Regions from separate parts of the Rhizobium sp. SU303 genome, predicted to be linked through region 3. Evidence: predicted binding sites of a transcription regulator. Region 3 holds the regulator's gene; each other region holds the start of a gene.

Region 1 (9,839 bases), 1.9 Mb from region 3:
CGGAAACGCCGCAGCAGCTCGATCAGCGTCTCCACCTCGTCCTTGAGCCGGCGGGTTTCCGCCGAGGATTGCTCGACCATGTCTGAATTCTGCTGGGTGATCGCACCCATGTTGCGGACGGCGAGGCTGACCTCGTTGACCCCGGTCGCCTGATCGCGGGCAGCGGCGGCGATATCGGCGACGAAACGGTTGATGATATCGATGCGGCTGATCATGTCGTTCAGCGCCTCACCGGTGCTGGAGACGATGCTGACGCCCTGATTGACCTGGGTCGAGCTCTGCGAGATCAGGTTCTTGATCTCCTTGGCCGCTTCCGCGGTGCGCTGGGCGAGCTGGCGGACTTCCTGGGCGACGACGGCAAAACCCTTGCCGGCATCGCCGGCACGGGCCGCCTCGACGCCGGCGTTGAGCGCCAGCAGATTGGTCTGAAAGGCGATCTCATCGATGACGCCGATGATCTTGGAGATCCCGGTCGAGGATTTCTCGATGCCGGCCATCGCCGAGACGGCGCTGGTGACGAGTTCGCCGGAGTTCTTCGCCTTCTGCTGCGTCTCGCGCATGGCATCCGACGCCTTCTCGGCATTGGCGGCCGTCTGGCCGACGCTGACGGACAGTTGCTGCAGGGCGGCCGAGCTCTCCTCGACGCCTGCCGCCTGCTGGGCAGTGCGTAGCGCCAGATCGTTGGTTGCATTGGAAATGACATCGGCGCCGCTCATGATATGGCCCGAAGTCTCGCGCACGGAGGCGAAGGACTGGCTTAGCGCCCTGACGGCGCGGTTGTAATCCTCGGCCATCTGCCGGAAATTGCCCGGCAGGTCGGATGGCAGGGTGGCTTCGAGATCGCCGTTCGACAGCGCTTCCAGGCCGCGGCGCAGCTGCTCCAGCGCGATCGCCTGATCGGATTCGGCTTGGGCGCGCTGCTCCTCCAAGACGCGGCGTTTTGCCTCGAGCGTATCGAGGTAGACCGAGATGGAATAATCCATGTCGAGCATGCCTGATTTGATGACGGCCGACAGCTTCTCGGCCAATGCCTTGCCCTCTCGGCGCGCGAAGATCGACGGCCACTGCTTCTCCATGATGCCTTTGACGAGTTCGGACATGACGATGGTGTAACCGCCAATATACCAGCGCGGCTCCAGCCCGATGCGGGCGTGCGTCCGGCCGACCGCGGTCACGCCGTTGACATAGCTCTCGTCGAACGCGCCGCCAGCAAGATTGGCCCAATGATCCTGCTGGCGCTTCTTGGCATGGCCGACATGGTTCTTATCGGCGAAAAAGCCTGCGACAGCCGGGGTCTTGGCGATCTTGGCGTAGAATTTATCGAGGGCGCCGCCGATCAGCTCTGATATGACAGGGCGCAGATCCCGCATCGACTTGAGCGCTGCCTCATCCAGTTCGATGAAATCGAGGCGCTGCCTAAGGGCACTGTCGGTCTGCTGGGCGGTCATGGAGATCTCTGTACTTGGCGCGACGCGCGCGGGAAGGAATTTCTGCGCCGCAGGTTTTGGCCAATATGGTTGAGCAATCGTTAAATGAGACGGCGATTTCTTCTCCCCGGGCGAGGAAGAGCGATGGCTTGGAAGGATATTGAGGGCGGCTCATTCCGTTCACGTTTTGATCTATATATCGCCATTTCTTCTGTTATGCTTGCGACATGACCATCCATTCCGAATCGCTCGCCCTTGCCCTTTCCTCGATCAGCCCGGCCATGCTGGCGCTTGTCGGCGGCGTTCTCGCCGCCTTCGCCCTGCTGGTGATCGTGCTTCTGCTGCGCGGCGTCAGCCTTCGCCGCGAGCAGGCGGAGGAAGCGAGCTTTCGTGCTCAGGAAAACGAAGCGCGCATGGCCGAGCTTTTGAAGATCCAGGCGGAGATGCAGGGCCGCATCGCGGCAATGACCGAGGTCTTCGGGGCGCGGCAGAGCGAACTCAACCAGACGATCAGCCAACGCCTCGACGGCATGTCGCAACGCGTCAGCTCGACGATCACCGAGCAGACCAAATCGACGCATGAGAACCTGCAGCGGCTGCAGGAGCGGCTGGCGGTCATTGATGCCGCGCAGAACAATATCCAGACGCTCGCGAGGGATGTCGTCGGGCTGCAGGCCATTCTGTCCAACAAGCAGACGCGCGGCGCCTTCGGCCAGTCCAGGATGGAAACGATCGTCGCCGACGGCCTGCCGATGGGCGCCTACGCCTTCCAGCAGACGCTGTCCAACGGTTCGCGGCCGGACTGCACGATTCGCATGCCGAACGGCGCACCGCCGCTGGTGATCGACGCAAAATTTCCGCTCGAAGCCTGGAACGCGATCCGCGACGCCGGCACCCCCGAGGCCGGCAAGATCGCCGGTCAGCAATTCCGCCGCGACATGGAGGTCCATATAAGGGACATTTCCGAGAAATATCTGATCCAGGGGGAAACCCAGGATACGGCCTTTCTCTTCGTGCCGTCCGAATCGATCTTCGCCGAGATCCACGAGCATTTCGAGCCGGTGGTGCAGAAGGCGCACCGCGCACGCATCGTCATCGTCTCACCGTCGCTGCTGATGCTGTCGATCCAGGTCATCCAGGCCGTGCTCAAAGACCAGCGCATGCGGGCGCAGGCGCATCTGATCCAGGGCGAGGTGGCGATCCTGATGGACGACCTCAGCCGCCTCGACGAGCGGGTGCGCAAACTGCAAGGCCATTTCGCCATGGCGCAGAAGGATATCGACATGGTGGTCACGTCAGCCGACAAGCTCACCAAGCGCGGCGCCAGGATCGAAGCGCTGGAATTCGAGGCAGGCGGCGGCGATGCCAAGCCCGCCCGCGACAGCGAAGCCGCGGCCAAATCGGTGGAAAGCCGCACCGGTCTTCTGAAGCTGCGGGTGGTTGACGAGGAGTGACCGCTTCGGGCAGTGTCGCGCCCGCATGAAACAGTAGGAGCATGATTTCGCCCGCATGCTCCGGAAGACGGGACACATTCATGATCACAGTTTTCGGGTCCATCAACATGGATCTCATCGCCACGACCGAGCGCCTGCCGAAGCCCGGCGAGACGGTGGCCGGCAACGGCTTTGCCACGGCCGCCGGCGGCAAGGGCGCCAACCAGGCGCTGGCAGCGCGGCGCGCCGGCCGCTATGTGCATATGGCCGGCGCCGTCGGCAAGGATGCCTTTGCTGCGGAGGCGCTGGCCCTGCTCGATGATGCAGGCACCGATCTTTCTCTCGTCAACCATGTCGACGGTCCCACCGGCACGGCGCTGATCCTTGTCGGCGGCGACGGCGAAAACATGATTGCCGTCGTTCCCGGCGCCAATGGCCGGGTCACGCCTGCCAATGCCGAGACGGCGATCGGCCGCATGAACGAAGGCGATATCCTGATGCTGCAGCTTGAAGTGCCGGCTGCTGCCGTCGAACGCGCGCTGTCGGCGGCCCGCGCCAAGGGCGTCACCAGCATCCTCAACCTCGCGCCGCTGATCCCCGATGCGCCGCGTCTCGGCCGGCTCGCCGATATCGTCATTGCCAACGAGACCGAATTCGAGCGGCTCGCCGGACAGGAAGGCATGGACGCACAAGCACGGGAGGCAGCCCTTGTGCATCTGCATGCGGAGACGGGCCAGACGCTGATCGTGACGCTCGGCGCCGACGGGGTCATCGCCATTCGTGACGGGGCGATTTCAAGGGCGCAGGGCCTCAAGATCGAACCTGTCGATACGGTCGGCGCGGGAGACACTTTCTGCGGCTATTTCGCCGCCAGCCTCGACGACGGCCTCGATTTTGTCTCGGCGCTGCGCCGTGCGGCGGTTGCCGGTTCGCTCGCATGCCTCAAGGCCGGAGCACAACCGTCGATCCCTCTGAGCGAGGAAGTCGCAGACAGGATATAGGCGCGTCTCTTTGCGAAACGGCGCCGGAACGCCCTGTAATTCAGGGCGTTCCGGCGATTTTCCTGGCTCCGATCGATAGAGTTTTCATTCAAATTTAAGAGTTTTCCGGCGATGTTCCTCATGGCCGCCGGCGCCTCCCACTTTCTGGAATCCGGCCGTCCAAGCGGCTGCTCCATGACGGGGCGAAGCCTTTGCTCCTGCGCCGGAGAATGCCCGTTCGGCGCATCCTTGCCCGAGGACCCCATGTTCATTTTTCGTATGAAATCGCTTGCGGCGAAACTCATCGTCATCACCGGCATCGCCATCGCGCTTGTTCTCATCGTTTCGAACTTTTTCCTCATCGGCCAGACCCGGGATCGCGTCCAGACGCTGACGATGGATCAGGCCAACCTCGAGGCAAAATCGATCGCCAATGAAATCGCCGCCAATGTCGGCGAACTCGCCAGCGCCGCGCGCACCATGTCGGGCGTCATCGGCCGCGGCCATGAAGGCAAGTCGCTCGATCGCAAGGGCATGATCAACGTGCTGAAGGCCAATCTCGAGCAGAATGCCTTCGCCTTCGGCAGCTGGTTCTGCGAGCAGCTCGGCGCGCTTGACGGCAAGAGCACCGAGATCGCCAACAACAATGACGAAGGCACGAACAAGAACGGCGCCTTCACGCCTTACTGGTCGAAGACCAAGGACGGCGGCATCCAATATTCGACCTTCGACAATGACTATACCGCCGCATGGTGGAAGCTTGCCGCCGACAGCGGCAAGGGCGCGATCACCACGCCCTATATGGCCGAAGGAACCGACGTGCCGACGCTGCTGACCTCGATCGCCTATCCGGTCATGTCTGGTGGTAAGATGATCGGCGTCGGCGGCGTCGATATTTCGCTGAAGTCGCTGACCGACAAGCTGCAGGCGCTGCATCCTTTCGGTTCGGGCCGCGTCACGCTGCTGTCGCAGGCCGGCAACTGGATCGTCGCACCGATCCCCGACCTGATGACCAAGGAATATGACGGCGAGGGCGCCGACATCGTCAAGTCGGCGCTGTCGAGCAAGCAGCCCGGCCTCGTCAGGAACCTCACCTATGATGGTCTCGATCCCTTCGATCGTGTCGTCTATCCATTCGCGGTTCCCGGCGTCAACGCCACCTGGGTGGTGCTCGTCGACGTGCCGCACACGGCGATCAACGCGCCGGTGCGTGACCAGACCTATATGATGATCATCAACGGGCTGATCGTGCTTGGCGCCGTCATGCTGGCGCTCTATTTCGCCATCCGCTCTTTCGTGCAGCGGCCGCTCGGCGGGCTGGTCGCCAGCGTCAAGGCGCTGAGCGACGGCCAATATGGCGAACCGGTCGCCGCCCAGGACCGCAGCGACGAAGTCGGTTCGGTCGCCAAGGCGCTCGAAGGCTTCCGCTTCACCCTCGCCGACAGCCGCCGCCTCGAAGACGAGGCCGCAGACCAGAGACAGGCGGCCGAGACCGAGCGCAGCCGTTCGGAATCGGAACGCCAGGAATCGGTGTCGCTGCAGCGCCATATCGTCTCGATCGTCGGCGCCGGCCTTTCCGAACTGTCGCAGGGCAATCTCAGCCACCGCATCACCGACGAGTTCCCCGGCGAATACGGTAAGCTGAAGCAGGATTTCAACGCCGCGCTCGCGAGCCTCGAAGAGACCATCAACACGATGAACCTCAGCGTCGCCAATATCGGCTCCGGCACGGGTGAAATCAGCAACAGCGCTTCCGACCTCGCCAAGCGCACCGAGCAGCAGGCTGCCAGCCTGGAAGAGACGGCGGCCGCGCTCAACGAACTCACTGCGCAGGTCGATTCCAGCGCCGAGAATGCGCGCACGGCGGCCGACAACGTCAACCTCGCCTGCCAGGACGCCGAAAAGTCCGGCGAAGTGGTGCAGAAGGCGATCGCCTCAATGCAGGGGATCGAACAATCTTCGACGGAGGTTTCGCGGATCATCGGCGTCATCGACGAGATCGCCTTCCAGACCAACCTGCTTGCGCTGAATGCCGGCGTCGAGGCGGCCCGTGCCGGGGAAGCCGGCAAGGGTTTTGCCGTCGTCGCCCAGGAGGTGCGTGAACTCGCACAGCGTTCGGCCAATGCCGCCAAGGAGATCAAGACGCTGATCAACAGCTCGGCCGTCCAGGTCAAGGAGGGCGTCGATCTCGTCGGGCGCGCCGGCGGCACGCTGCACAAGATCGCCGAACAGGTCATGGGCATCAACGACCTCATCCGACAGATCTCGGCATCGGCCAGCGAACAGGCTGTCGGTCTGAAGGAAATCAACCAGGCCATGAACCAGATGGATCAGGTGACGCAGCAGAATGCGGCCATGGTAGAGGAAGCGACCGCTGCCAGCGTCGCGCTCAACGACGAGGCACAAACACTGAAGGCGCTCGCCACGCGCTTCAACGTCTCGGGTTCAGGCAACGCCGCGGCCCTTGCCTCCGTCGCGCAAAGGATGCGGGCACCGGCGACTTCAGCCCCTTCGCCTCGCGCGAGCGCCCCGGCAGTCCGGCGTCCCGTTGCCCCGTCGCGCGGATCCGCTGCCGTGGCGCAGGACAGCTGGGAAGAGTTCTGATCGTTCAGCCCCTCATAATGCAAAAGGCGCCTGGGATATCAGGCGCCTTTTCACATTCGGGGATAATGCAACTCAGGCAGCGTTCGACGTCTGCTCTTCGTTGAGGAAGGCGTAGATCGCCGAGGCGGAATCGGTGGCGCGCAGCTTGGCGACCAGGTCGTGATCGCGCAGCACGCGGGCGATACGCGACAGAGCCTTGAGATGATCGGCGCCCGCGCCCTCCGGCGCAAGCAGCAGGAACACGAGATCGACCGGCTGGTCGTCCAGCGCCTCAAAATCGACCGGCTGCTCCAGCCGGGCGAAGATGCCGACGATCGAATGGATGTTTCCCAGCTTGCCGTGGGGAATGGCGATGCCGTTGCCGACGCCGGTCGAGCCCAGGCGTTCGCGCTGCAGGATGACGTCGAAGATCTCCCGTTCGGAAAGCCCGGTGATCCTGGCGGCTCTTGCAGCCAATTCCTGAAGCAACTGTTTCTTGGAATTTACTCTGAGGGCGGGAATGATCGCATCCTGATGGAGCAAATCTGCCAATGCCATTTCTTTTTCCTTCTGTCGCCGGGATCAAATGCAAGGAGCGGCGGCAATACCGCCGCTCACCACCCTGATCTCAGCCTTTGATACTGGCTGAATCGATCCAGCCAATATTTCCGTCGTGCCGACGGTAAACGATGTTCAGATGTTCCTTGCCGGGGCTGCGGAACAGGAGAAGCGGCTCGTCGGTCATGTCGAGCGCCATCACTGCGGTGGCGACCGACATGGTCTTCAGCTGCTTCGTGCTTTCAGCAACGATCGCCGGAGCGAAATCGTCAGCGATTTCATCATCGTGATCAGGAACGGAATCCATGACCGTGTAGGAGACCTCTGCAAAACCATTCAGATGGTTTCCGGCGTGATGGTCCTTCAGCTTGCGCTTGTAACGCCGCAGCCGTTTTTCGATCCGCTGGGAGGCGGCGTCGAAAGCCAATTGCGGGTCGGTCGCCTCGCCGGCCGCATGCAGCACCACCCCGCTGTCAAGATGAAGCTTGCAATCCGCCGAGTAACGAGAACTCGCCTTTTCCACGGTCACCTGGCCGGAATATCCCCCGTCGAAGTATTTCGTGATGGCCATACCAATTTGGTCCTCGATCTTTTGACGGAACGATTCACCAATTTCCATATGTTTCCCGGATACACGCACACTCATGGAGTTTCCCTTCTTATGGTCGTTTGCGGGTATCAGTTTACGCCAAGCCTCAGGTTCATCCAAGCACTTCGCACAATCTCAAGCAAGATCGGCTTAGGCCTGCGGGTCCTTGGTGCCCTTCTGATGCTGGGGATAACTCCAGACGCCGTTCACGGCATCGATTGCGGCGGGCTTCTAGCCAGAGCGTGCCGAAAAGTCAATAGGGCGCCGAATCACCAACAGTGGCACTCGATCAACGTGTGGCGGATGCCTTGTCGGGCAAGGCATACCGCCGACCGCCAGTCCATCCACTTTACGCGTTTCGCGCCTGCGTTGCGCCCCTTCTGGCGGGGATCGTCATGGCGGCGACACCTGATATGACGCAGATGAGTCCGATCCAGGCCGTCGGACTCAGCCTTTCGCCGAGGAAGACGATGCCGATCGCAACACCGATCGGCACTCTGAGATAGGCTTGCGCGGTGGTTCCGACCGAACCCAGCGTCTGGACGAGACGGAAATAGATCACAAAGGCAAGCGCCGTCGAAAAGGCGGAGAGGGCCAGCAGTGCCAGCATCGATGCCGCCGAAGGATCGAGTTCCCACGGCCGATCGATGATAAGACTCATCGGCAAGAGAACGACCGCGCCTGAGATCAACGAGCCGGCCGCCGGCACTGCGGGATCAAGCCCCTTGAAGTTCTTGCTGAAAATCGCGGCACCTGCATAACAGATAGTCGCCAGGATGATGGCAAGCTGCGCCATCAGGTTTTCACCGAGACCACTGAGCGCTTCGATGCCGATGACGAGGCAGATGCCGGCAAGCCCGGCCATGACGCCGAAAAGCCTTCGCAGCGTCACCTGCTCATGGCCGGTGATCAGCACGGCCAGCAGGAAGGTGAAGATCGGCGTTGCCGAATTCAGGATCACCGCCAATCCGGCATCGACGGACTGTTCCGCCCAGGCGATCAGCGTGAAGGGGACGACGCTGTTCAGACAGGCCTGAACGAAAAACCGCCGCCAGGTGGCACGATCACGCGGCAGACGGACACGCCGGTGGCGCAGGACGGCCAGCAGAATGCCGCCGGCAATCAGCGTGCGGGCGGCGATCAACGTGATCGGCGGGATCGTCTCGACGCCGATCTTGATGAAGCTGTAGGAGGAACCCCAGAGGGTCGCCAGCACCAGCAGCAGGAAAAGCTCCCTGGCAAGGTTGGAATTTTGCGGCGTCATGGTCGGCATTTCGATCTTGGTTGAAGACAATTCAAAGGGTTGCGGCGCCGTTGCGCGTCTGAAAAGACGCTGGCGCGCTGGAGAGGAATAACGGGATTTTCAGGCCGGATGCTTCGATCGAGGTCGAAGCATTGCTGCGTCAGAAGCCCGCGACCTTGGCGAGCGCCCGCTTCTCGCGGCGGCGCTGGACCGAAGAGGCGATGTTCATTGCCTCCCTGTATTTCGCAACGGTGCGGCGGGCGAGATCGACGCCGCCTTTCTTCAGCATGTCGACGATATCGTCGTCGGAAAGCACCGCCTCCGGGCTCTCCTGCAGGATCAGCGCACGGATCTTGTGACGCACGGCCTCGGCCGAATGGCTGTCGCCGCCGGCGACGGCGCTGATCGAGACGGTGAAGAAATATTTGAGTTCGAAGAGGCCGCGCGGCGTCAGCATATATTTATTCGACGTGACGCGGCTGACGGTGGATTCATGCATCTTGATCGCCTCGGCGACCGTTTTCAGGTTCAGCGGGCGCAGGTAATCGACGCCGTGCAGCAGGAAGGCGTCCTGCTGGCGGACGATTTCGCTTGCCACCTTCATGATGGTTTTTGCCCGCTGGTCGAGGCTGCGCGTCAGCCAGTTGGCGCTCTGCAGGCAATCGGAGAGGAAAGCGTGGTCCTCGCCGTTCTTCGTCACACGGGAAAAATAGGACTGGTTGACCAGCACGCGCGGCAGCGTATCCGGATTGAGCTCGACCAGCCAGCCGCCGTCCGAGGCGGGCCTGACAACTACATCCGGCGTGATTGCTTCGGAAACACCCGCTTCGAAGCCGCTGCCGGGCTTGGGATTGAGCTGACGGATCTCGCCGAGCATGTCGAGAAGATCTTCCTCGTCGACGCCGCAGAGCCGCTTCAGCGTGGCAAAATCGCGCCGGGCCAGCAGTTCGAGGTTTTCGACCAGAGCCTGCATGGCCGGATCGTACCGGTCCTTCTGCCTGAGCTGAATCGCCAGGCATTCGGCGA
Region 2 (9,839 bases), 2.0 Mb from region 3:
AGATGAATGCGGCCGACGGTCGGCTTGCCGTCGAGATCGGCAAGCGTGCGACCGACCTTCAGCACGCGGTGGTAACCGCGGGCGGAGAATTTCATCTTCTCGGCGGCGTCGCGCAGCAGCTGCAGGCCGCTGGCATCGGGCTCGGCCAGTTTCTCGATCATCGCAGTCGAGCAGCGGGCATTGGTGCCGATGCCCTTTGCGCCGGTGCTTTCGAAGCGCTCCTGCTGGATCTCGCGGGCGCGGGCGACGCGGCGCGCGACGTCGGCGCTGGTTTCGGCCGCCATCGGCCGGATCAGATCGGCGGCGGAGACGGCCGGCACGTCGATGCGGATATCGATGCGGTCCATCAGCGGGCCGGAGATGCGGGCCTGGTAATCGCTCATGCAGCGCGGGCCGCGGGCGCAGGTATGGCCCGGCTCGCCGGCCATTCCGCAGCGGCAGGGGTTCATCGCCGCGATCAGCTGGAATTTCGCCGGATAGGAGACGCGGTGATTGGCACGCGCAATGACGCATTCGCCGCCTTCGAGCGGCTGGCGCAGCGCATCCAGCGCCTGCGGCGTGAATTCGGGAAACTCGTCGAGAAAGAGCACGCCGTGATGGGCAAGCGAGGCTTCGCCGGGACGGGCGCGCAGGCCACCGCCGACGAGGGCTGCCATGGTTGCGGAATGATGCGGGGTACGGAAGGGCCGGCGATCGGAAAGCTTGCCGCCGGAGAGCTGACCGGCGATCGAATGGACCATCGACACCTCCAGCAGTTCGGCGGCCGAAAGCGGCGGCAGGATCGACGGCAGCCTCGCCGCCAGCATCGACTTGCCGGAGCCGGGAGGACCGACCATCAGCAGGTTATGACCGCCGGCCGCGGCCACTTCGAGCGCCCGCTTGGCGCTTTCCTGGCCCTTGATCTCGGCAAGGTCCGGCAGGTTTGCGGCATTGGCGCGGATCGACGCTTCCGGCCTGGATAGGACCTGCGTGCCGCGGAAATGATTGGCAAGGGCGATCAGGCTGCGCGGGGCGAGAATATCGACCTCGGCGCCTGCCCAGGCGGCTTCGGCGCCGCTTTCGGCCGGGCAGATCAATCCCTTGCCGAGCGCATTGGCGCCGATCGCAGCCGGCAGCGCGCCTGATATGGCGGCGATCGTTCCGTCGAGGTTGAGCTCGCCGACGACGACAAAGTTCGACAGCGCATCGGCGGGAATGGCGCCGAGGGCGGCCATCAGGGCAAGGGCGATCGGCAGATCGAAATGCGAGCCCTCTTTCGGCAGGTCGGCCGGCGCCAGATTGACCGTCACGCGCTTCGCCGGCAGCGCCAGGCCGGAGGCGTGGAGGGCCGCCTGCACGCGCTCACGGCTTTCGGCCACCGCCTTGTCAGGCAAGCCGACGATCTGCATGCCGACCTTGCCGGGCGCGACCATGACCTGGACCTCGACCGGCACACCTTCGATACCCTGAAATGCAACCGTACTGACACGCGCGACCATATGCCCATCCCTTGTCCCGCAAACTCTTATACCGCCCCCGGCCGTTCAGGGCCAGCGGTTGCAATCTGGCATGGAAGCTGGAATAAAACAAGAACAATCAAAGAACATAGTCAGGCATCCGCTGTGACCTTGGTTGTGCTCGGTCGCGAGACCAAAACGGTCATGAGCAGCAGGCTCAGCCGCGCTTGCGCTGGATCGCGTCCCAAAGCAGGCTCGCGATATCGGCGCCGCCGAACTTCTTGACCTCGCGGATGCCGGTGGGCGATGTGACGTTGATCTCGGTCATGTAATCGCCGATCACATCGATGCCGACGAGCAGGAAGCCGCGTTCCCTCAGCGCCGGGCCGATGCGGCCGCAGATTTCCTGTTCGCGCGGCGTCAGTTCGGTCGCCTCGGCGCGGCCGCCGACATGCATGTTGGAGCGGCTGTCGTGTTCGGCCGGAACGCGGTTGATGGCGCCGGCGAATTCGCCGTCGACCAGGATGATGCGTTTGTCGCCCTTGCGGACGTCAGGCAGATATTGCTGGGCAATGAAGGGCTCGCGGAAGAGCTGGCCGAACATCTCCAGCAGCGAGGAGAGGTTGCGGTCGTCGCGGGTCGAATGAAAGACGCCGGCGCCGCCATTGCCGTAGAGCGGCTTCAGGATGATGTCGCCCATTTCGTCGCGGAAGCGGCGGATCTCGGCGGCATCCTTGGTGATCAGCGTCTTCGGCATCAGGTCGGAGAATTCGGTGACGAAGATTTTTTCCGGCGAATTGCGCACCCAGGCCGGATCGTTGACCACGAGCGTCTTCGGGTGGATGCGCTCGAGCAGATGCGTCGAGGTGATATAGGACATGTCGAAGGGCGGATCCTGGCGCAGCAGCACGACATCCATCGTCGCGAGGTCGATGCGCTCCGGCGCGCCAAGCTCGTAGTGATCGCCCTTGACGTCGCGCAGCACCATCGGCTCGACGCTGGCATAGAGCTTGCCGTCACGGAAGCTCAGGCGGTCGGGGGTATAATGGAAGAGCTTGTAGCCGCGCGCCTGCGCCTCCAGGCTCATGGCGAAGGTGGAATCACCTGCGATATTGATGCCGGCGACATGATCCATCTGGACCGCTACATTGGTGATCTTGGCCATTTCCATCCCTCGCTGAATGCCGGACAGATGTAGGTCGGCCAGATATCAAACGCAACGGTCAATCAAGGGCTTCAGGTCGCCGTTTTTCAGGCAGCGATGCCCTGGTTGCCGTTGTTGCGCAGTATGTTGCGGAGGCGGTAGGCGATGGCCAAGGGCTTCGGGAAGGGCTTGCGCAGGAAGGCGACCTTGCGGACGTAATTGTCGACCCGCCAGCTTGCCCAGGTCCCACCGGCGAAAAAGGCGACGTCGCCGGCGCGCAGGGTTCGTTCGGTGCCGTCCTCGGCGGTGATATGAACCTCGCCTTCGAGGATCATCACCGTCTCGTCCCAGCCGAAGCGCCAGCGGAATTCGCCCGCCGTGCAATCCCAGATCGCCGTCAGCGAGGCCTCGTCATGGCCGCGTGAATGTTCGGCGGTGCGGGCCTGCGGATTGCCGCTGACAATCCAGTCCGGATTGATCGGCGTGGATTTCAGCGGCAGCAGATCGCTCGCATGCGCGACGAAGGACTTTCCGGCCGGCTTCGCCACCGCATACGGCACCGAGCGCGCGGCCATGGCGACCGCACTTGCAAACATCAGCTTCCAGGCCATGAAACAACCCCCAATTGTTATCCCTACCGAGTCGATAGCAGAGAGTCGTAAGGACCTGGTTCAAGCGGGGACTAAAAGTTTAACGATCCGGAAATCCTATGGGGCGAAAGGAGGTCAGAAAGCATCAATAAAATGCCGCGGCAGCCGGCCGGGCATGATCGCCACGATATCATAACGTTGGGAAAGGCGGGCCTGATCCCCCTGGCGGGCGAGCCAGAGATCGCTTGCCGCCCGTATGCGCTTTTGCGCGGCGACAGAGACGGCATCGACCGCCGCGGCCTCGCCATGACGGGCCTTGACCTCGACGAAGACGGCGAGATCGCCCTTGCGGGCGATGATGTCGATCTCGCCAAGCCTGGTGCGGTGGCGCAGAGCCAGGATGCGATAGCCCTTCAGCATCAGGAAGGCGGCCGCGACATATTCCGACATGCGGCCCCGGCGCAGCGCCTTCCTTCTGATCGTTGCGAGATCATTATCGCCCATCGGCGTTCTTGATCTCCAGCAGGCGCTGATAGAGCACCTTGCGCGGCAGGCCGGTGAGGCGGGCGGCCTCGGTCGCGGCGCCTGCCGTCGGCATGGTCTTCGACAGGTCGGCCAGCATGGCTTCGACATCGGCCTCATCCGTCTCGACCGGCTCCGGCGGACCGATCACGAGGACGATCTCGCCCTTGACGTTTTCCACCTGCTGATAATGCGCGGCAAGGTCGGCAAGCGAGCCGCGACGGAACTCCTCATAGGTCTTGGTCAGCTCGCGGCAGACGGAGGCGGGCCGAGCGCCGCCCAGCACATCGGCGGCGGCCAGAAGCGTTGCGCCGATGCGATGCGGCGATTCAAAGAAGATCAGCGTTGCGGGTACTGCGGCAAGTTCACCGAGACGGTCGCGGCGGGCCTTGTCCTTGGCCGGCAGGAAACCGGCGAAAAGAAAGGCATCGTTCGGCAGGCCGGAGCCGACAAGAGCTGCGAGCGGGGCGGAGGCGCCGGGAATGGGAATGACGCGGTAACCTGCCGTTATCGCCTGCTGCGCCAGCCGATAACCGGGATCGGAGACCAGCGGCGTGCCGGCATCGGAAACCAGCGCCACCGAACGCCCGGCTTCGAGCGCCTGCAGCAGCCTTGGACCGGCCTCGTCGGCATTGTGCTCGTGATAGGCGAAGGGACGGTTCTGGATGCCGTAGCGGTCAAGCAGCACGCGGGTGACGCGCGTATCTTCGCAGGCGAGTACATCGGCGCCGGCCAGCGTTTCCAGCGCCCGCAGGGTGATATCGCCGAGATTGCCGATCGGGGTGGCGACGAGATAGAGCGCCGGCTTCAGCGGCCGCGCCGGCACCGTTGCATTGTGCAGGCGGAAGCTTCGCCGGCCGGCGGCGTCCGCTGTCGTTTCCTCATTCATGCCATTTGCTTTCGTCCCGCCGGCTCGTCGCCGGCATCGAAGCCTTTATGGGCGAGCCGCATCGCTTCGGCAAGGGTTCGGATTTCTGTGAGCATTGCTCTGGAAAACCGCAAATGCAGGGGTGCCGGCGTCCATGCCTCTTGCAAAGCAATGCTGAAGTCTGCCATTTTGCCCGTCCACTCCCCCGGCCTCAAGCCGGGACAGCATTCTTCGGGTGCTCGACGCGCCCGGACAGTCACGGTCGAAAGCGGTAGCATCCCATGCGTATTACTATTGAGCGGTCAAACCTGTTGAAATCGCTGAACCACGTCCACCGCGTGGTCGAACGTCGCAACACGATCCCGATCCTGTCCAACGTATTGCTCAAGGCCGACGGCCAGAAGCTCGACATGAAGGCGACCGACCTCGACCTCGAAATCACCGAGGCGACACCTGCTAGCGTCCAGCAGCCCGGCGCCACCACCGTTCCCGCGCATCTTCTCTACGATATCGTGCGCAAGCTTTCCGACGGCTCGGAAGTGCTGCTTGCCACCAGCCCCGATGGCGGCGCGATGACCGTGCAGTCCGGCCGCTCGAAATTCTCGCTGCAATGCCTGCCGGAATCGGACTTTCCGGATCTCACAGCCGGCACCTTCACGCATTCCTTCAAGCTGAAGGCGACCGATCTGAAGATGCTGATCGACCGCACGCAGTTTGCGATCTCGACGGAAGAGACGCGTTATTATTTGAACGGCATCTTCTTCCATACGATCGAGAGCAACGGCCAGCTGAAGCTCAGGGCGGTTGCGACCGACGGCCACCGGCTGGCGCGCGCCGATGTCGATGCGCCCTCCGGCTCCGAGGGCATGCCCGGCATCATCATTCCGCGCAAGACGGTCGGCGAGTTGCAGAAGCTGGTCGACAATCCCGAAACGATGGTGACCGTCGAGGTCTCCGACGCCAAGATCCGCATGACGATCGGCTCGATCGTCATGACCTCGAAACTGATCGACGGCACCTTCCCGGATTATCAGCGCGTCATCCCGACCGGCAACGACAAGGAAATGCGCGTCGACTGCACGAGCTTCGCACAGGCCGTCGACCGCGTCTCGACCATCTCCTCCGAGCGCGGCCGCGCGGTGAAGCTGGCGCTTTCCGAGGGGCAGCTGATGCTGACCGTCAACAACCCTGATTCCGGCAGCGCGACTGAGGAAGTCGCCGTCGGCTACGACACGGATGCGATGGAAATCGGCTTCAACGCCAAATACTTGCTCGACATCACCGCCCAGCTTTCCGGCGAGGAAGCGATCTTCCTGCTTGCCGATGCCGGCTCGCCGACGCTGATCCGCGACACGGCGGGCGACGATGCCCTCTACGTGCTGATGCCGATGCGCGTCTGAGCGGAACGAAGGCCGCCCATTGCCGTTTTTCCTCCTGTCAAAATGGAGGATCCCATGACCAAAAAGACGGGAGCGGTGCGCATCGGCATATCCGGCTGGACCTATGCGCCTTGGCGCGGCCAATTCTACCCGAAGGACCTGCCGCAAAAGCAGGAGCTTGCCTACGCCGCCCGGCACTTCCGGTCGATCGAGATCAACGGCACCTTCTACGGATTGCAGCGGCCCGAAAGCTTCGGCCGCTGGCGCGACGAGACGCCGGAGGATTTCGTCTTCGCGGTCAAGGGACCGCGCTTCATCACCCATATGCTGCGGCTGCAGGATATCCAGACGGCGCTCGCCAATTTCCTCGCCTCCGGCGTTTTGCGGCTCGGCCCCAAACTCGGGCCGATCCTCTGGCAATTCCCGCCGAACATGGTCTTCGACCCATCACTTTTTGAAAGCTTTTTGTCGCTGCTGCCGCACACCCGCGACGCGGCGATCGCGCTGGCGAAACGGCACGACTGGCACATCAAGGGACCGGCCTGGCTTACATGTGACGGGCATCAGCCGATCCGGCATGCGCTGGAGATCCGCCACGAGAGCTTCCGCTCACCCGCCTTCATTGAGATGCTGAGGCGCCACAAGGTCGCTCTCGTCTGCGCCGATACGGTGAAATGGCCGCTGCTGATGGATATTACCGCCGATTTCATCTATTGCCGCCTGCATGGCTCCGAAAAGCTCTATGTCAGCGGCTATGAGGACGAAGCGCTCGACATCTGGGCGCAACGCATCCGCGCCTGGGCCACTGGCGGGGAACCTGACGATGCGACACGGGTGCTTGCCCCTGTCCCGGCGCGCGCCAAGGGCCGCGACGTCTATCTCTATTTCGACAATACCGATGTGAAGCTGCGCGCGCCTGTCGATGCCGATCATTTGAGCCAAAGGCTTGCCGAGCTCATGCCGGATTCAGCGCCGAAAGCCGCATGAACTGTTGACGCCGATGTCCCTGTTGCGAAAATCCTTGTCCCTTAAGCGACAAGCGGCATATTAAGGCATTCGATCAACATGCGGATGGGTGGAGAATGAGCTTACGGGTCAAGGTGAAGGAACGGTTCGGGAAGAGGTTCGACGACGAGATCCGCTTCTTCCGGGGCATGATGCAGGGGCCGAAGACGGTGGGCTCGATCGTGCCGACCTCCTCGATCACCGCCAAGCGAATGGCAAGCGTCGTCGATATCCATTCCGGGCTGCCGGTGCTTGAACTCGGACCGGGCACGGGCGCCATCACCAAGGCCATTCTCGGCCGCGGCGTCCGTCCGGAAAATCTCGTTGCAATCGAATATTCGACGGATTTCCACAAACATCTACAGCGAACCTATCCCAGCGTGCACTTCATCAACGGCGATGCCTTCGATCTTCAGACCACTCTTGGCAATTTCAGCGGTCTCACCTTCGATTCCGTCGTCTCGGGCATTCCGCTTCTGAATTTCCCGATGGCGAAGCGCATCTCGCTGCTCGAAAGCCTGCTCGATCGATTGCCGGCCGGCCGGCCGATGGTGCAGATTTCCTATGGCGCGATCTCCCCGATCGCCGCCAATCCCGACCGCTACCATATCCAGCATTTCGACTTCGTGATGCGCAATATTCCGCCGGCGCAGCTCTGGATCTATAAGCGCGGCTGAGATGTTCGGGATCTACATCACTCATCCGCAGGTCAGGATCGACGCCAACGTGCCCGTGCCGAAATGGGGGCTTTCCGATGTCGGCGCGGCGCGCGCCCGCAAAGCAGCCGAGAGCGGCTGGGCGAGGCAATTGCGGCGCATCGTCTCCAGCGACGAGACGAAGGCGATCGAAACGGCCGAAATCCTGGCGGAAGCTTCCGGGGTGACCGTCGAGATCGTGCATGGCATGCATGAGAACGACCGCTCGGCCACCGGCTTCCTGCCGCCGCCGCAATTCGAAGAAGCAGCAAACTGGTTCTTTGCCCATCCGGAACAGAGCTTCAAAGGCTGGGAGCGCGCCGTCGACGCGCAGGCCCGCATCGTCGAGGCTGTGAACGCCGTTCTTGCCACGTATGATGCGACGGCGCCGATCGCCTTCGTGGGCCATGGCGGCGTCGGCACGCTGCTCAAATGCCATCTGGCCGGCAGGCCGATCTCCCGCGATCGCGACCAGCCGGGCGGTGGCGGCAATCTCTATGCTTTCGGCCTTGCGGATCGCCGCTTATCATGCGACTGGACACCCATCGAAGACTGGCAGGGGTGACTTCAGATGGACGCACGCGAGCGGTTGATCGTCGGCCTGGATGTTCCAACGATCGGCGAGGCGGAAAGACTGGTTTCCACGCTCGGCGACGACATTCTCTTCTACAAGATCGGCTATCAGCTGGTCTTTGCCGGCGGCCTGGAATTCGCCCGCGATCTTGCCACCAGCGGCAAGAAGATCTTTCTCGACATGAAGCTGCTCGACATCGACAACACCGTGGCCTCCGGCGTCGAGAACATCGCCAAGATGGGCATGTCGATGCTGACGCTGCATGCCTATCCGAAAGCGATGAAGGCGGCGGTCGAGGCCGCGGCCGGCTCCGGCCTCTGCCTGCTCGGCGTGACCGTGCTGACCTCGATGGATGCCGACGACCTTGCCGATGCCGGCTATAGCCAGGATCCGCACAGCCTGGTGCTGCGCCGCGCCGAACAGGCGCGCGCGGCCGGCATGGGCGGTATCGTCTGCTCGGCGGAGGAAGCGGCTGCGGTGCGCGAAATCGTCGGACCCGACATGGCGATCGTCACCCCCGGCATTCGCCCTGATGGTAGCGACAAGGGCGACCAGAAGCGGGTGATGACGCCTTTCGACGCGCTGAAAGCGGGAGCGACGCATCTCGTCGTCGGCCGGCCGATCGTCAAGGCGCCGGATCCCCGAGATGCCGCCCGCGCGATCCTCAGCGAAATGGTGAGCGCGCTCTGGCCGGCAAATCGCTAACCAGATTCAACGGCAAAAGGGAGAAGACCATGGCCAAAGGATACTGGATCGCCCGCGTCGACGTTCGCGATGCCGAGCGCTACAAGGATTACGTGACGGCGGCCAAGCCGGCCTTCGAAAAATACGGCGCGAATTTTCTGGCGCGCGGCGGCGCCTTTACCGAGCTCGAGGGCAAGGCGCGCGTCCGCAACGTGGTGATCGAATTCCCCTCGATGCAACATGCGGTCGACTGCTATAATTCGCCGGAATACCAGATCGCCGCGAAAATCCGCCAGGAAGCGGCCGATGCGGAAATGGTCGTCGTCGAAGGCGTCTGAGCAACTTCGCGTTCGCAAAAACTGACGGCGTGATGGGCCTTCCCGTCGCGCAGGGATTCGGCTAAGACGAGAGCCAATTCAGCATCCCGCCAAGCCTTTCGAGGAGCCTGCCATGACCCTTGCCAACCTGCCGCCGCTCGTCACCGTGTTCGGAGGGTCCGGCTTCGTGGGCAGGCACGTGGTTCGGGCGCTGGCCAAGCGCGGCTATAACATCCGCGTCGCCGTGCGCCGTCCCGATCTCGCCGGCTTCCTGCAGCCGCTCGGCAATGTCGGCCAGATCTCCTTCGTGCAGGCGAACCTGCGCTATCGCAGCTCGATCGACCGCGCCGTCGACGGTGCGAGCCACGTCGTCAACTGCGTCGGCATTCTGCAGGAGACCGGCCGCAACACTTTCGACGCCGTACAGGAATTCGGCGGCCGTGCGATCGCCGAGGCGGCGCGCGGCGCAGGTGCGACGCTGACGCATATTTCAGCGATCGGCGCCGACGCGAAATCCGATTCCGACTATGGCCGCACCAAGGGTCGCGCCGAAACGGCCATCCTCTCGGTCAAGCCCGATGCAGTGATCTTCCGTCCGTCGATCGTCTTCGGACCGGAAGACAGT
Region 3 (9,839 bases):
ATGAAGATGCCGGCCACGATCCGCACCTTGCTGTCCGGCGGCGACGATACGGTGCTGCAGATGGTGATCCGGCTGATCGAGGGAAACGGCCGCCGCGTCGTCGGCGCTCATGAGATCGCTCCCGACCTTCTTGCCTACGTCGGCCCGCTTGGCGCTGCAGCGCCTGGCGAGGAAGACCGGCGCGATATCAGGCGCGCAGCCGATGCCGCTGAGATGCTGGGCCGGCTCGATGTCGGCCAGGGCGCCGTCGCCATCGGCGGGCGCATCGTCGCGCTGGAGGGTCTTGAGGGCACGGACGAGATGCTGGAGCGTGTCGCGGGTCTCAGAGCCGCCGGGCGCATCTCGCCGCGCCGCCGTGGCGCACTCGTCAAACTCTGCAAGCCGCAACAGGATATCCGCGCCGACTTGCCGGCGATCGGCGTTTCCACGGTCCTGAACGCGAGGAAAGCCGGCCTTGCCGGCGTCGCCGTCGAGGCCGGCCGCTCGCTGGTGCTCGATCGCGCCGCCGTCATTAAAACCGCCGATGAGGCCGGGCTTTTCGTCTGCGGCATCGATCGCGGCCTGCCGGCATGGGGGCTCGAATGAACGGGGCGCCGCTGAAGATTGCCGTCATTGCCGGCGAGGTGTCGGGGGATCTGCTCGGTGCCGATCTCATCGCCGCCCTGAAGCGGATTCATAGCGGACCGGTGGAACTCGTCGGCGTCGGCGGCGAGGGGCTGCAAGCGGAAGGCTTGCGATCCCTGTTCGATTTCTCCGAGCTGTCGATCATGGGCATCACCCAGGTGCTGAGCCGGCTGCCGAAGCTCTATACCCTGATCCGCCAGACGACGGCTGCCATCATCGCCGCAAGGCCGGATATTCTTCTCATCATCGACAGCCCGGACTTCACCCATCGCGTCGCCAAGCGTGTCCGCACCGCGCTGCCCGATCTGCCGGTTGTCAATTACGTCTGTCCGAGCGTCTGGGCCTGGAAGGAATATCGCGCCACGCGCATGCTCGCCTATGTCGATCATGTGCTCGCCGTCCTGCCTTTTGAGCCGGCAGTCATGCACACGCTCGGCGGGCCCGAGACCACCTATGTCGGCCATCGCCTGATCGCCGACCCGGCGCTGCTCGAAGCGCGGCGGCTGCGCGCCGGGCGCGCATCCGTCGAGAGAGCGGGCAAGACGATCCTGATGCTTCCGGGGTCAAGATCCTCCGAAGTCGCCAAGCTCCTGCCGTTCTTCGAGGATGCCGCCAAAGAACTTGTCGCCCGCAACGGCCCGATGCGCTTCCTGCTGCCGACCGTGCCGCACAACGAAGCGCTGGTGAAGGGTCTCGTCGCAGGCTGGGCCACGCCGCCTGAAGTGGTGGTCGGGTCGGCGCAGAAATGGAAGGCCTTTGCCGAAGCGGATGCGGCGATGGCAGCCTCCGGCACGGTGATCCTCGAACTCGCCCTCACCGGCGTGCCGACGGTGTCCGTTTACAAGACGGATTGGATCATCCGCCTGCTGAGCCTGCGCATCAAGGTGTGGACGGGCGCATTGCCCAATATCATCGCCGATTATGCCGTCGTGCCGGAATATCTGAACGAGATCGTCCGCGGCGCCAGCCTGGCGCGCTGGATGGAGCGGCTGTCGGCTGACACGTTCCAATTGAAGGCGATGAACGAGGGTTACGATCTCGTCTGGCAACGCATGCAGACCGAAAAGCCGCCCGGCGAGCACGCTGCCGAGATCCTTCTCGACGTGCTGAAAAAGAAAAAACCCGGTCGTTTCTGATCGGGTTTTCTTTTTGGTTCTTTTAAAGCGATCAGCGCTTCGAAACCGGGATGTAATCGCGCTTCGGTTCGCCGACATAGAGTTGGCGCGGACGGCCGATGCGCTGTTCCGGATCCTCGATCATCTCGTTCCACTGCGCGATCCAGCCGACGGTGCGGGCAAGCGCGAAGAGCACGGTGAACATGGTCGTGGGGAAGCCCAGCGCCTTCAGCGTGATGCCGGAATAGAAGTCGATGTTCGGATACAGCTTCTTCTCGATGAAATATTCGTCGGTAAGCGCGATGCGCTCCAGCTCCATCGCCACTTCGAGCAACGGATCGTCCTTGATGCCGAGTTCGCCGAGCACTTCATGCGTCGTCTTCTGCATGATCTTGGCGCGCGGATCGTAGTTCTTGTAGACGCGGTGACCGAAGCCCATCAGGCGGAACGGATCGTTCTTGTCCTTGGCGCGGGCGACATATTCCGGAATGCGGTCGACCGTGCCGATTTCGTTCAGCATGTTGAGCGCTGCTTCGTTGGCGCCGCCGTGAGCGGGGCCCCAGAGGCAGGCAATGCCGGCGGCGATGCAGGCGAACGGGTTGGCGCCCGACGAACCGGCGAGACGGACGGTCGAGGTCGAGGCATTCTGCTCATGATCGGCATGCAGGATGAAGATGCGGTCCATGGCGCGGGCAAGCACCGGATTGACCACATATTCCTCGCAAGGCACGGCAAAGCACATGCGCAGGAAGTTCGAGGCATAGTCGAGGTCGTTCTTCGGATAAACGAAGGGCTGGCCGATATGGTATTTGTAGGCCATGGCGGCAAGCGTCGGCATCTTGGCGATCATGCGCAGGCTGGCGACCATGCGCTGGTGCGGATCGGTGATGTCGGTGGAGTCGTGATAGAAGGCCGACAGCGCGCCGACGCAGCCGCACATGACGGCCATCGGATGCGCATCGCGGCGGAAGCCGGTGAAGAAGCGGCTCATCTGCTCGTGCACCATGGTGTGGTGCGTCACGCGGTAATCGAAATCCTTCTTCTGCACGGTGGTCGGCAGTTCGCCGTAAAGCAGGAGGTAGCAGACTTCGAGGAAGTCGCCGTGCTCGGCGAGCTGCTCGATCGGATAGCCGCGATGCAGCAGGACGCCTTCGTCGCCGTCGATGTAGGTGATTTTCGATTCACAGGATGCGGTCGAGGTAAAACCCGGATCGTAGGTGAAGGAAGCGGTGTTCTTGTAGAGGGCACCGATATCGATGACGCTCGGGCCGATCGTGCCGCTTTTGACAGCAAGGTCGACAGACTTGTCACCGATTTTTATTGTAGCGCTTTGATCCGTCATGCTGATCCTCCGAAATGGCGGTGGCGCCATAAAAGCGCCATAGGGGTTAAGCGTCCTCACCGATAGCTATATGATCGCGAGGCTAATGCCAAGTTACCGTGACGGCATTTTGTGCATTGCGGTATCATCTTTTAGGCACTGCAGCGATGAGCCGCACGCATATCGGAAGCCGATGATTCGACTGGTCTTTTGGCGCTCGCGATTTTCCCTCGTATTTCAATCGATTATTCTTGCCGGATTTGATTGGAGGTTGCATTCTGGCCGCCTTCGCAGCCGGGCTTGGGCGGTTCATGCAGGAGTTGACGACAGTCGAATTGCGGCCGGAAGCAGGCGAAGGCGCTGCTAACACTTCCAATTTTTCACCACCTGTCGCGGTAACGCGACCGACACGGACGCAGTCGGCGACACCATTGCGCCACCGGCTGCCGGCCGCAGCTTCGCAATTGCTACGGGCCGGCATGCGCATGCTGGGCGAGGAGGCGGACCACGGCCGCCTGCTGCTGTTCTCGCCGGTCTTCCTCGGCGCCGGGTCAGCCGTCTGGTTTCTCGCGGCATCGGATTTTCCTCTCGTTGCATCGCTGCTCTGCCTGTTGGCGCCGACCGTGGCAGTTTTCATCGCCAGCCGCAGCCGGGCGGCGGTGCGGGCAACGCTGCTGGCGCTTGCGCTCGTGGCCTGCGGCATGGTCTCTGCGCAGCTCGAGAGCTGGCGGATTTCCACTATGATCCTCGATTCCGCCGTGACGACGACGGTGACCGGCCGTGTCGAGCGGCGTGAAGGCGACGGTCGCGGGCGGTGGCGCTACATTCTTGCCGTCACCGGCACTGAGGCGCCACAGGTGAAGCGGCCGCCCGAACGCATAACCGTGATCGCCCGCGGCGCCGACGCGGCCTTCGAGATCGGCGATATCATCAGTGGCAGGGCGCGGCTGACGCCGCCGGCAGGCCCAGCGCTTCCCGAGCTCAACGACTTCTCCTTCAGTGCCTATTTCGACGGCATCGGCGCGAATGGCTTCTTCTACGGCGCACCGACGAAGGCCGATCTGCAGGCAGGTCCCCAGGCTGCGAGATCGACGCCGGAAGCTTTGCTCGAAGGACTGTACCGGCTGCGCAGCGGCATCGGCGATCGCATACGGTCGATCCTGCCCGGCGACACCGGTGCTTTTGCCGCCGCTCTCGTGACGGACGAGCGGCGGGCCATCTCGGATGCGACGACGGAGGCGCTGCGCCAGTCCGGCCTGGCTCATATCATCGCCATCTCCGGTCTCAACATGGCGCTGTCGGCCGGCATCTTCTTCGTCGGTTTCCGGATGCTGCTCAGCCTTTTTCCCGGCGTCGCCGAGGCCTATCCGACAAAGAAGATCGCTGCCGCCGGCGCGCTCATCGCCGTCACCGCCTATTTCCTGATCTCCGGCTTTGCGGTCTCTGCAGAACGCGCCTTCATCATGATGGCCATCATGTTGATTGCGGTCTTCTTCGACCGGCCGTCGATCAGCTTGCGCAATGTCGCTCTCTCCGCTCTCGTCATCATCGCCATTTCGCCGTCCGAGGTCTTGGGACCGAGCTTCCAAATGTCCTTTGCCGCGACATTGGCGCTGGTCTCGGGCTATCAGCTGTGGAAGGACCGGCGCGTCCGCGAAAACGCCTTTCTGAAGCTGCCGATCATCCGGCCGTTCGTTACGGTTGCCGGTTTCTTCGGCGGCGTCTTCCTGACCTCGCTGATCGGCGGTTTTTCAACCGCGCTGTTTTCGATCGAGCATTTTCATCGCCTGACCGCCTACGGCCTGCCGGCAAACCTCGCGACGATGCCGATCATCTCCTTCATCATCATGCCGGCAGGCCTGCTGGCGATGCTGCTCATGCCTTTCGGTCTGGATGTTTGGGCTTGGAAGATCGTCGGATTTGGCCTCGATTTGGTGATCGCGGTCGCAAAGACGGTGTCCGGCTGGGGTGGCAATATCGACGTCGGCCGCTTGCCCGCCTGGTATTTCGCCGTCGCCGTGGCAGGCTTTCTGCTGCTGACGCTGCTCCGCACCCGGTTGCGCCATGTCGGCACATCGATCATCGCGGTCGCAACACTCATCCTGCTGCTTCTGCCGGTTCCCCGGCCGCCGGATCTGGTGATTTCGGAGGATGGCAGTCTCGTCGCGGTCGTCGAGGCGGCGGCAATGGCTTCCAACCGTGAAAGACCGCCGGACTTCATCTTCGACCAGTGGCAGAGAGCGCTGGTCCTGCCGAGGCATGATCCGCCGAAGATGCTGGATGGTCCTGCTATCCCGCCTGAGGGAGAAGACCGCCGCGTCAGGCTTTCCCGCGATCAGCAGAACGAAGCAAGGACCGCGATGCGGACGGCCGCAGCGGGCGGTGACGCAAACCGCTTTTCCTGCGTCAAGAAGGCCTGGTGCATATCAAGGCTTGGCAATGGTCGGGTGGTAACCGTCATCGACAACGCCGCCTATCTCGGCCCGGCGTGCGACGCGGCCGATATCGTCGTGACGTCGGTCCGCCTTCGCTTCAACAATTGCCGTTCAGGTGCGACGCTCTTCACCGGTGAGACGTTGCGCAGGACCGGTTCCATCGAGTTGCGCTTCACGGACACCGGCCTGGAGGTCGCAACCGCATTCGATGTATTGTCGCGGCCATGGATGCGCCATCGTGCCTATGACTGGCGCAGCAACAGTTTTACCGAATCCGGCCTGGCCAATGTCAGTGATATCGGCGAATGAGACCGACGAGTTTACCCTGAACCTTGACACGGTCCGGCCCGAAAATCCGGGTCTCGTAAGCTGGGTTGGCCGCTTCCAGCGCGATCGAGGCGCCCTTGCGGCGGAAGCGCTTGAGTGTCGCTTCTTCGTCGTCGACGAGAGCAACGACGATGTCGCCAGGACTTGCGGTGCTGCCGTTGCGGATGATCACGGTGTCGCCGTCGAAGATGCCGGCGTCGATCATCGAATCGCCCTTGACCTCGAGCGCATAATGTTCACCGGAGCCGAGCATGTCGGCCGGAACGACGATGTCGTGGGTATTGTTCTGGATCGCCGAGATCGGCACACCGGCAGCGATTCGGCCCATGACCGGCACGGAGACCGAGTTGGCGTTGTCGGCGACGGGTTTTGCGGGAGCAGGAGTAGCAACCGGCTGCGGCTTGCCGAGGCTGCCCTCGATGACGCTCGGCGAAAAGCCGCGCCGGGGCTGAATGCTGGGGCTGTAGGCCTCCGGAAGCTTGATGACCTCGATCGCGCGGGCGCGATTCGGTAGGCGGCGAATGAAGCCTCGCTCCTCAAGCGCTGTAATCAAGCGATGAATCCCGGACTTGGAGGCGAGGTCCAGGGCATCCTTCATTTCGTCGAAAGATGGCGGAACGCCGGATTCCTTCATGCGCTCATGAATGAAAAGGAGAAGCTCCTGTTGTTTGCGCGTGAGCATCGACGTTGTGACCTCGTGATTGAAACAAATCCAGAACAGACACTATATGTTCCATATGTGTTCCGCAAGTAGCTAAATTTCCGTAAAACTTGGCGCCAACTCGTTGAGATTTTTATTTTCATTCGCCGGATTGGGACACATCTCTTGCGTTGAGGGGCGCGCCGTCGCAAATCTCTTGCCGTTTCCAGGAGGGACATCATGAACGAGCATTCCGCCAAACCGCACCCGCTGGATCATGTCGTGCTGCCGGTCGTCAACATCGATCTGGCGCGCGAGAGGCTCGGCAAGCTCGGCTTCACCGTTGCCGCCGATGCGCGCCATCCCTTCGGAACGGAGAATGCCTGCGTCTTTTTTGCCGACAAGACCTATCTGGAGCCGCTCGGGATTGCGAGCGTCGAGGAGAGCGAGGCATCGGCGCGGCAAGGCAATGTCTTCACTGCCCGCAACCAGGCCTTCCGTTTCCGCTGTTGCGAGGAGGGGCTTTCGGGGATGGCTTTCGGCAGCAAGGATGCCGGCATCGATCATCAGAATTTCGTCGGCAACGGATCGAGCGCCGGCGAGATGCTGCAGTTCACCCGGCCGATGACGATGCCGGACGGTTCCGAGACGATTGCCGGCTTCAAGCTGGCTTTCGCCGGCGACCTGCGCGCGCCCGATCTCCTGCTTTTCACCGTCGAGCGCGTCAATCCGCTGCCGGCCGACCGCGCCGCGCTGGAGACGCATGCCAATGGCGTCACCGGCATAGTCGAGATCGCGCTTTGCACGCCGGAGCCGGCCGCCTTCGCTGCCTTCGTCAGCCTTGCCGTGGCGCAATCGGCAGTCGAGAAAACCGGTTTCGGCGTCGATATTGCGGCATCGAATGCGAAAATCAGCCTGATGACGCCGGAAGGGCTGGAGGCCTATTTCGACATCGCCGTCTCATCCGCAGATCGCGGCCTGCGCGGCCGGGCAATCCTCTTTGCTGTCGCCGATCTTGCCGTGACAGAAGCGCATTTGGCTGCTAACGGGGTGACATACACGCGCAAGAACAATCGCATTCTGGTGAAGCCCGCGCCCGGGCAGGGTACGCTCTTCGCCTTCGAGGAAACACGATGAGCACTGATACGAATTCCGAAGTCAAGATCGGCGAAGGCCAAGGCCAGGTCATCTTTTCCAATACCGGCCGCCTGTCGCTGATTGCCGGTCCCTGCCAGATGGAGAGCCGCGACCACGCCTTCATGGTTGCCGGCACGCTGAAGGAGCTTTGCGGAAAGCTCGGCATTGGCCTCGTCTACAAGAGCTCCTTCGACAAGGCGAACCGCACCTCGCTCTCGGCTGAACGCGGTATCGGAATCGAAAAGGGCATGGAGGTCTTTGCCGACCTCAAGAAGGAATTCGGTTTTCCCGTCCTGACCGACGTTCATACCGCCGAGCAATGCGGGGAGGTGGCAAGGGTCGTCGATGTCCTGCAGATTCCGGCCTTTCTTTGCCGCCAGACCGACCTTCTCATCGCCGCCGCCAAGACCGGCCGTGTCGTCAATGTCAAGAAGGGCCAGTTCCTCGCTCCCTGGGATATGAGGAACGTCCTGAAGAAGCTCAATGCCAGCGGCAATCCGAACGTGCTGCTGTGCGAGCGCGGCGCCTCTTTTGGCTACAATACGCTGGTTTCCGACATGCGTTCGCTGCCGATCATGGCGGCGATGGGCGCGCCCGTTATCTTTGACGCGACCCATTCCGTGGCGCAGCCGGGCGGGCAGGGCGAATCCTCCGGCGGTCAGCGGGAATTCGTGGAAACGCTGGCGCGCGCAGCGGTGGCTACCGGTATCGCCGGCGTCTTTGTCGAAACCCACCAGGACCCTGACAACGCCCCTTCCGACGGCCCCAACATGGTCTATCTCAAGGACATGCCGCGGCTGCTTGAAAAGCTGCTTGCCTTCGATACGGTCGCCAAGGCTTGACGTTCAACAGTCTGACATGATCGTGCTATAGGCCACATCGGAAGGCTGGTTCGAAGGCTGGAAATTGCAGCATTGTAATTTGCACGCCTTCGACTAAGACAGGTTTCGAACCGACTTATCACCCACCGAGCAGGAAGAACCCATGACTGCAATCACCGATATCATCGCCCGCGAGATTCTCGATAGCCGTGGCAACCCCACCGTCGAAGTCGATGTCTATCTCGAAGATGGCAGCATGGGCCGCGCGGCCGTTCCCTCGGGCGCCTCGACGGGCGCGCATGAGGCGGTCGAACTGCGTGACGGCGGCAAGCGCTACCTCGGCAAGGGCGTCGAAAAGGCGGTCGAAGCCGCCAACACCGAGATCTTCGACGCGATCGGCGGCATCGACGCTGAAAATCAGATCCAGATCGACAACATCATGATCGAGCTGGACGGCACGCCGAACAAGTCGCGCCTCGGCGCCAATGCCATCCTCGGCGTGTCGCTCGCCGTCGCCAAGGCTGCTGCCCAGGCGTCCGGCCTGCCGCTCTATCGTTATGTCGGCGGCGCTTCCGCCTGCCTGCTGCCGGTGCCGATGATGAACATCATCAATGGTGGCGCCCATGCCGACAACCCGATCGATTTCCAGGAATTCATGATCCTGCCGGTCGGCGCCGATTCGATCGCCGAAGCCGTGCGCATGGGTTCGGAAGTCTTCCATACGCTGCGCAAGGAACTTGCGAGCCAGGGCCACAACACCAATGTCGGCGATGAAGGCGGTTTCGCCCCGGGACTGAAGAGCGCGCCGGAAGCTCTCGACTTCATCATGAAGTCGATCGAGAAAGCCGGCTACAAGCCGGGCGACGACATGTGCCTCGGCCTCGATTGTGCCTCGACCGAATTCTTCAAGGACGGCAAATACGTTCTCGAAGGTGAAGGCCGCACGCTGGAATCGGGCGCCATGGCCGAATATCTGGCCGAGCTCGCCGCCAACTATCCGATCATCTCGATCGAGGACGGCATGGCAGAGGACGACTGGGATGGCTGGAAGACGCTGACCGACCTGGCCGGCAAAAAGACCCAGCTCGTCGGCGACGATCTCTTCGTCACCAACTCCGCCCGTCTTCGCGACGGTATCCGCATGGGCGTCGCCAACTCGATCCTCGTCAAGGTCAACCAGATCGGCTCGCTGACGGAAACGCTCGATGCCGTCAACACGGCGCACAAGGCGGCTTACACCGCCGTCATGTCCCACCGCTCCGGCGAGACCGAAGATTCGACCATCGCCGATCTCGCGGTCGCCACCAACTGCGGCCAGATCAAGACGGGTTCGCTGTCGCGTTCCGATCGTCTTGCCAAGTACAACCAGTTGATCCGCATCGAAGAAGGCCTCGGCCCGCAGGCCCAGTATGCCGGCCG

The links. The regulator LexA, encoded in region 3, represses DNA repair genes until DNA is damaged. The targets are predictions, from matches to a motif close to TGTTCNNNNTGTGTTCNG.
Region 1: a site for LexA is predicted at 1,605-1,622, ahead of RlegSU303_RS00290 (DNA recombination protein RmuC). Genes of this name have one in related genera too.
Region 2: a site for LexA is predicted at 1,568-1,585, ahead of RlegSU303_RS24360 (YifB family Mg chelatase-like AAA ATPase). Genes of this name have one in related genera too.

Annotation. Positions count from the first base shown of each region.
Region 1 is NZ_CP088095.1:50,321-60,159, reverse strand. It holds gene RlegSU303_RS00295 (globin-coupled sensor protein) at 1-1,448, opposite strand, end outside; gene RlegSU303_RS00290 (DNA recombination protein RmuC) at 1,655-2,881, shown strand; gene RlegSU303_RS00285 (ribokinase) at 2,962-3,861, shown strand; gene RlegSU303_RS00280 (methyl-accepting chemotaxis protein) at 4,105-6,444, shown strand; gene ptsN (PTS IIA-like nitrogen regulatory protein PtsN) at 6,517-6,981, opposite strand; gene hpf (ribosome hibernation-promoting factor, HPF/YfiA family) at 7,052-7,627, opposite strand; gene RlegSU303_RS00265 (DMT family transporter) at 7,920-8,843, opposite strand; gene rpoN (RNA polymerase factor sigma-54) at 8,974-9,839, opposite strand, start outside.
Region 2 is NZ_CP088095.1:4,958,725-4,968,563, reverse strand. It holds gene RlegSU303_RS24360 (YifB family Mg chelatase-like AAA ATPase) at 1-1,478, opposite strand, end outside; gene gshB (glutathione synthase) at 1,654-2,601, opposite strand; gene RlegSU303_RS24350 (cupin domain-containing protein) at 2,688-3,191, opposite strand; gene RlegSU303_RS24345 (YraN family protein) at 3,306-3,674, opposite strand; gene rsmI (16S rRNA (cytidine(1402)-2'-O)-methyltransferase) at 3,664-4,581, opposite strand; gene RlegSU303_RS24335 (hypothetical protein) at 4,578-4,748, opposite strand; gene dnaN (DNA polymerase III subunit beta) at 4,842-5,960, shown strand; gene RlegSU303_RS24325 (DUF72 domain-containing protein) at 6,015-6,926, shown strand; gene pmtA (phospholipid N-methyltransferase PmtA) at 7,022-7,621, shown strand; gene RlegSU303_RS24315 (histidine phosphatase family protein) at 7,623-8,204, shown strand; gene pyrF (orotidine-5'-phosphate decarboxylase) at 8,211-8,918, shown strand; gene RlegSU303_RS24305 (DUF1330 domain-containing protein) at 8,948-9,235, shown strand; gene RlegSU303_RS24300 (complex I NDUFA9 subunit family protein) at 9,348-9,839, shown strand, end outside.
Region 3 is NZ_CP088095.1:1,965,374-1,975,212, forward strand. It holds gene RlegSU303_RS09890 (LpxI family protein) at 1-585, shown strand, start outside; gene lpxB (lipid-A-disaccharide synthase) at 582-1,760, shown strand; gene gltA (citrate synthase) at 1,792-3,081, opposite strand; gene RlegSU303_RS09905 (ComEC/Rec2 family competence protein) at 3,372-5,804, shown strand; gene lexA (transcriptional repressor LexA) at 5,785-6,504, opposite strand; gene RlegSU303_RS09915 (VOC family protein) at 6,703-7,599, shown strand; gene kdsA (3-deoxy-8-phosphooctulonate synthase) at 7,596-8,441, shown strand; gene eno (phosphopyruvate hydratase) at 8,584-9,839, shown strand, end outside.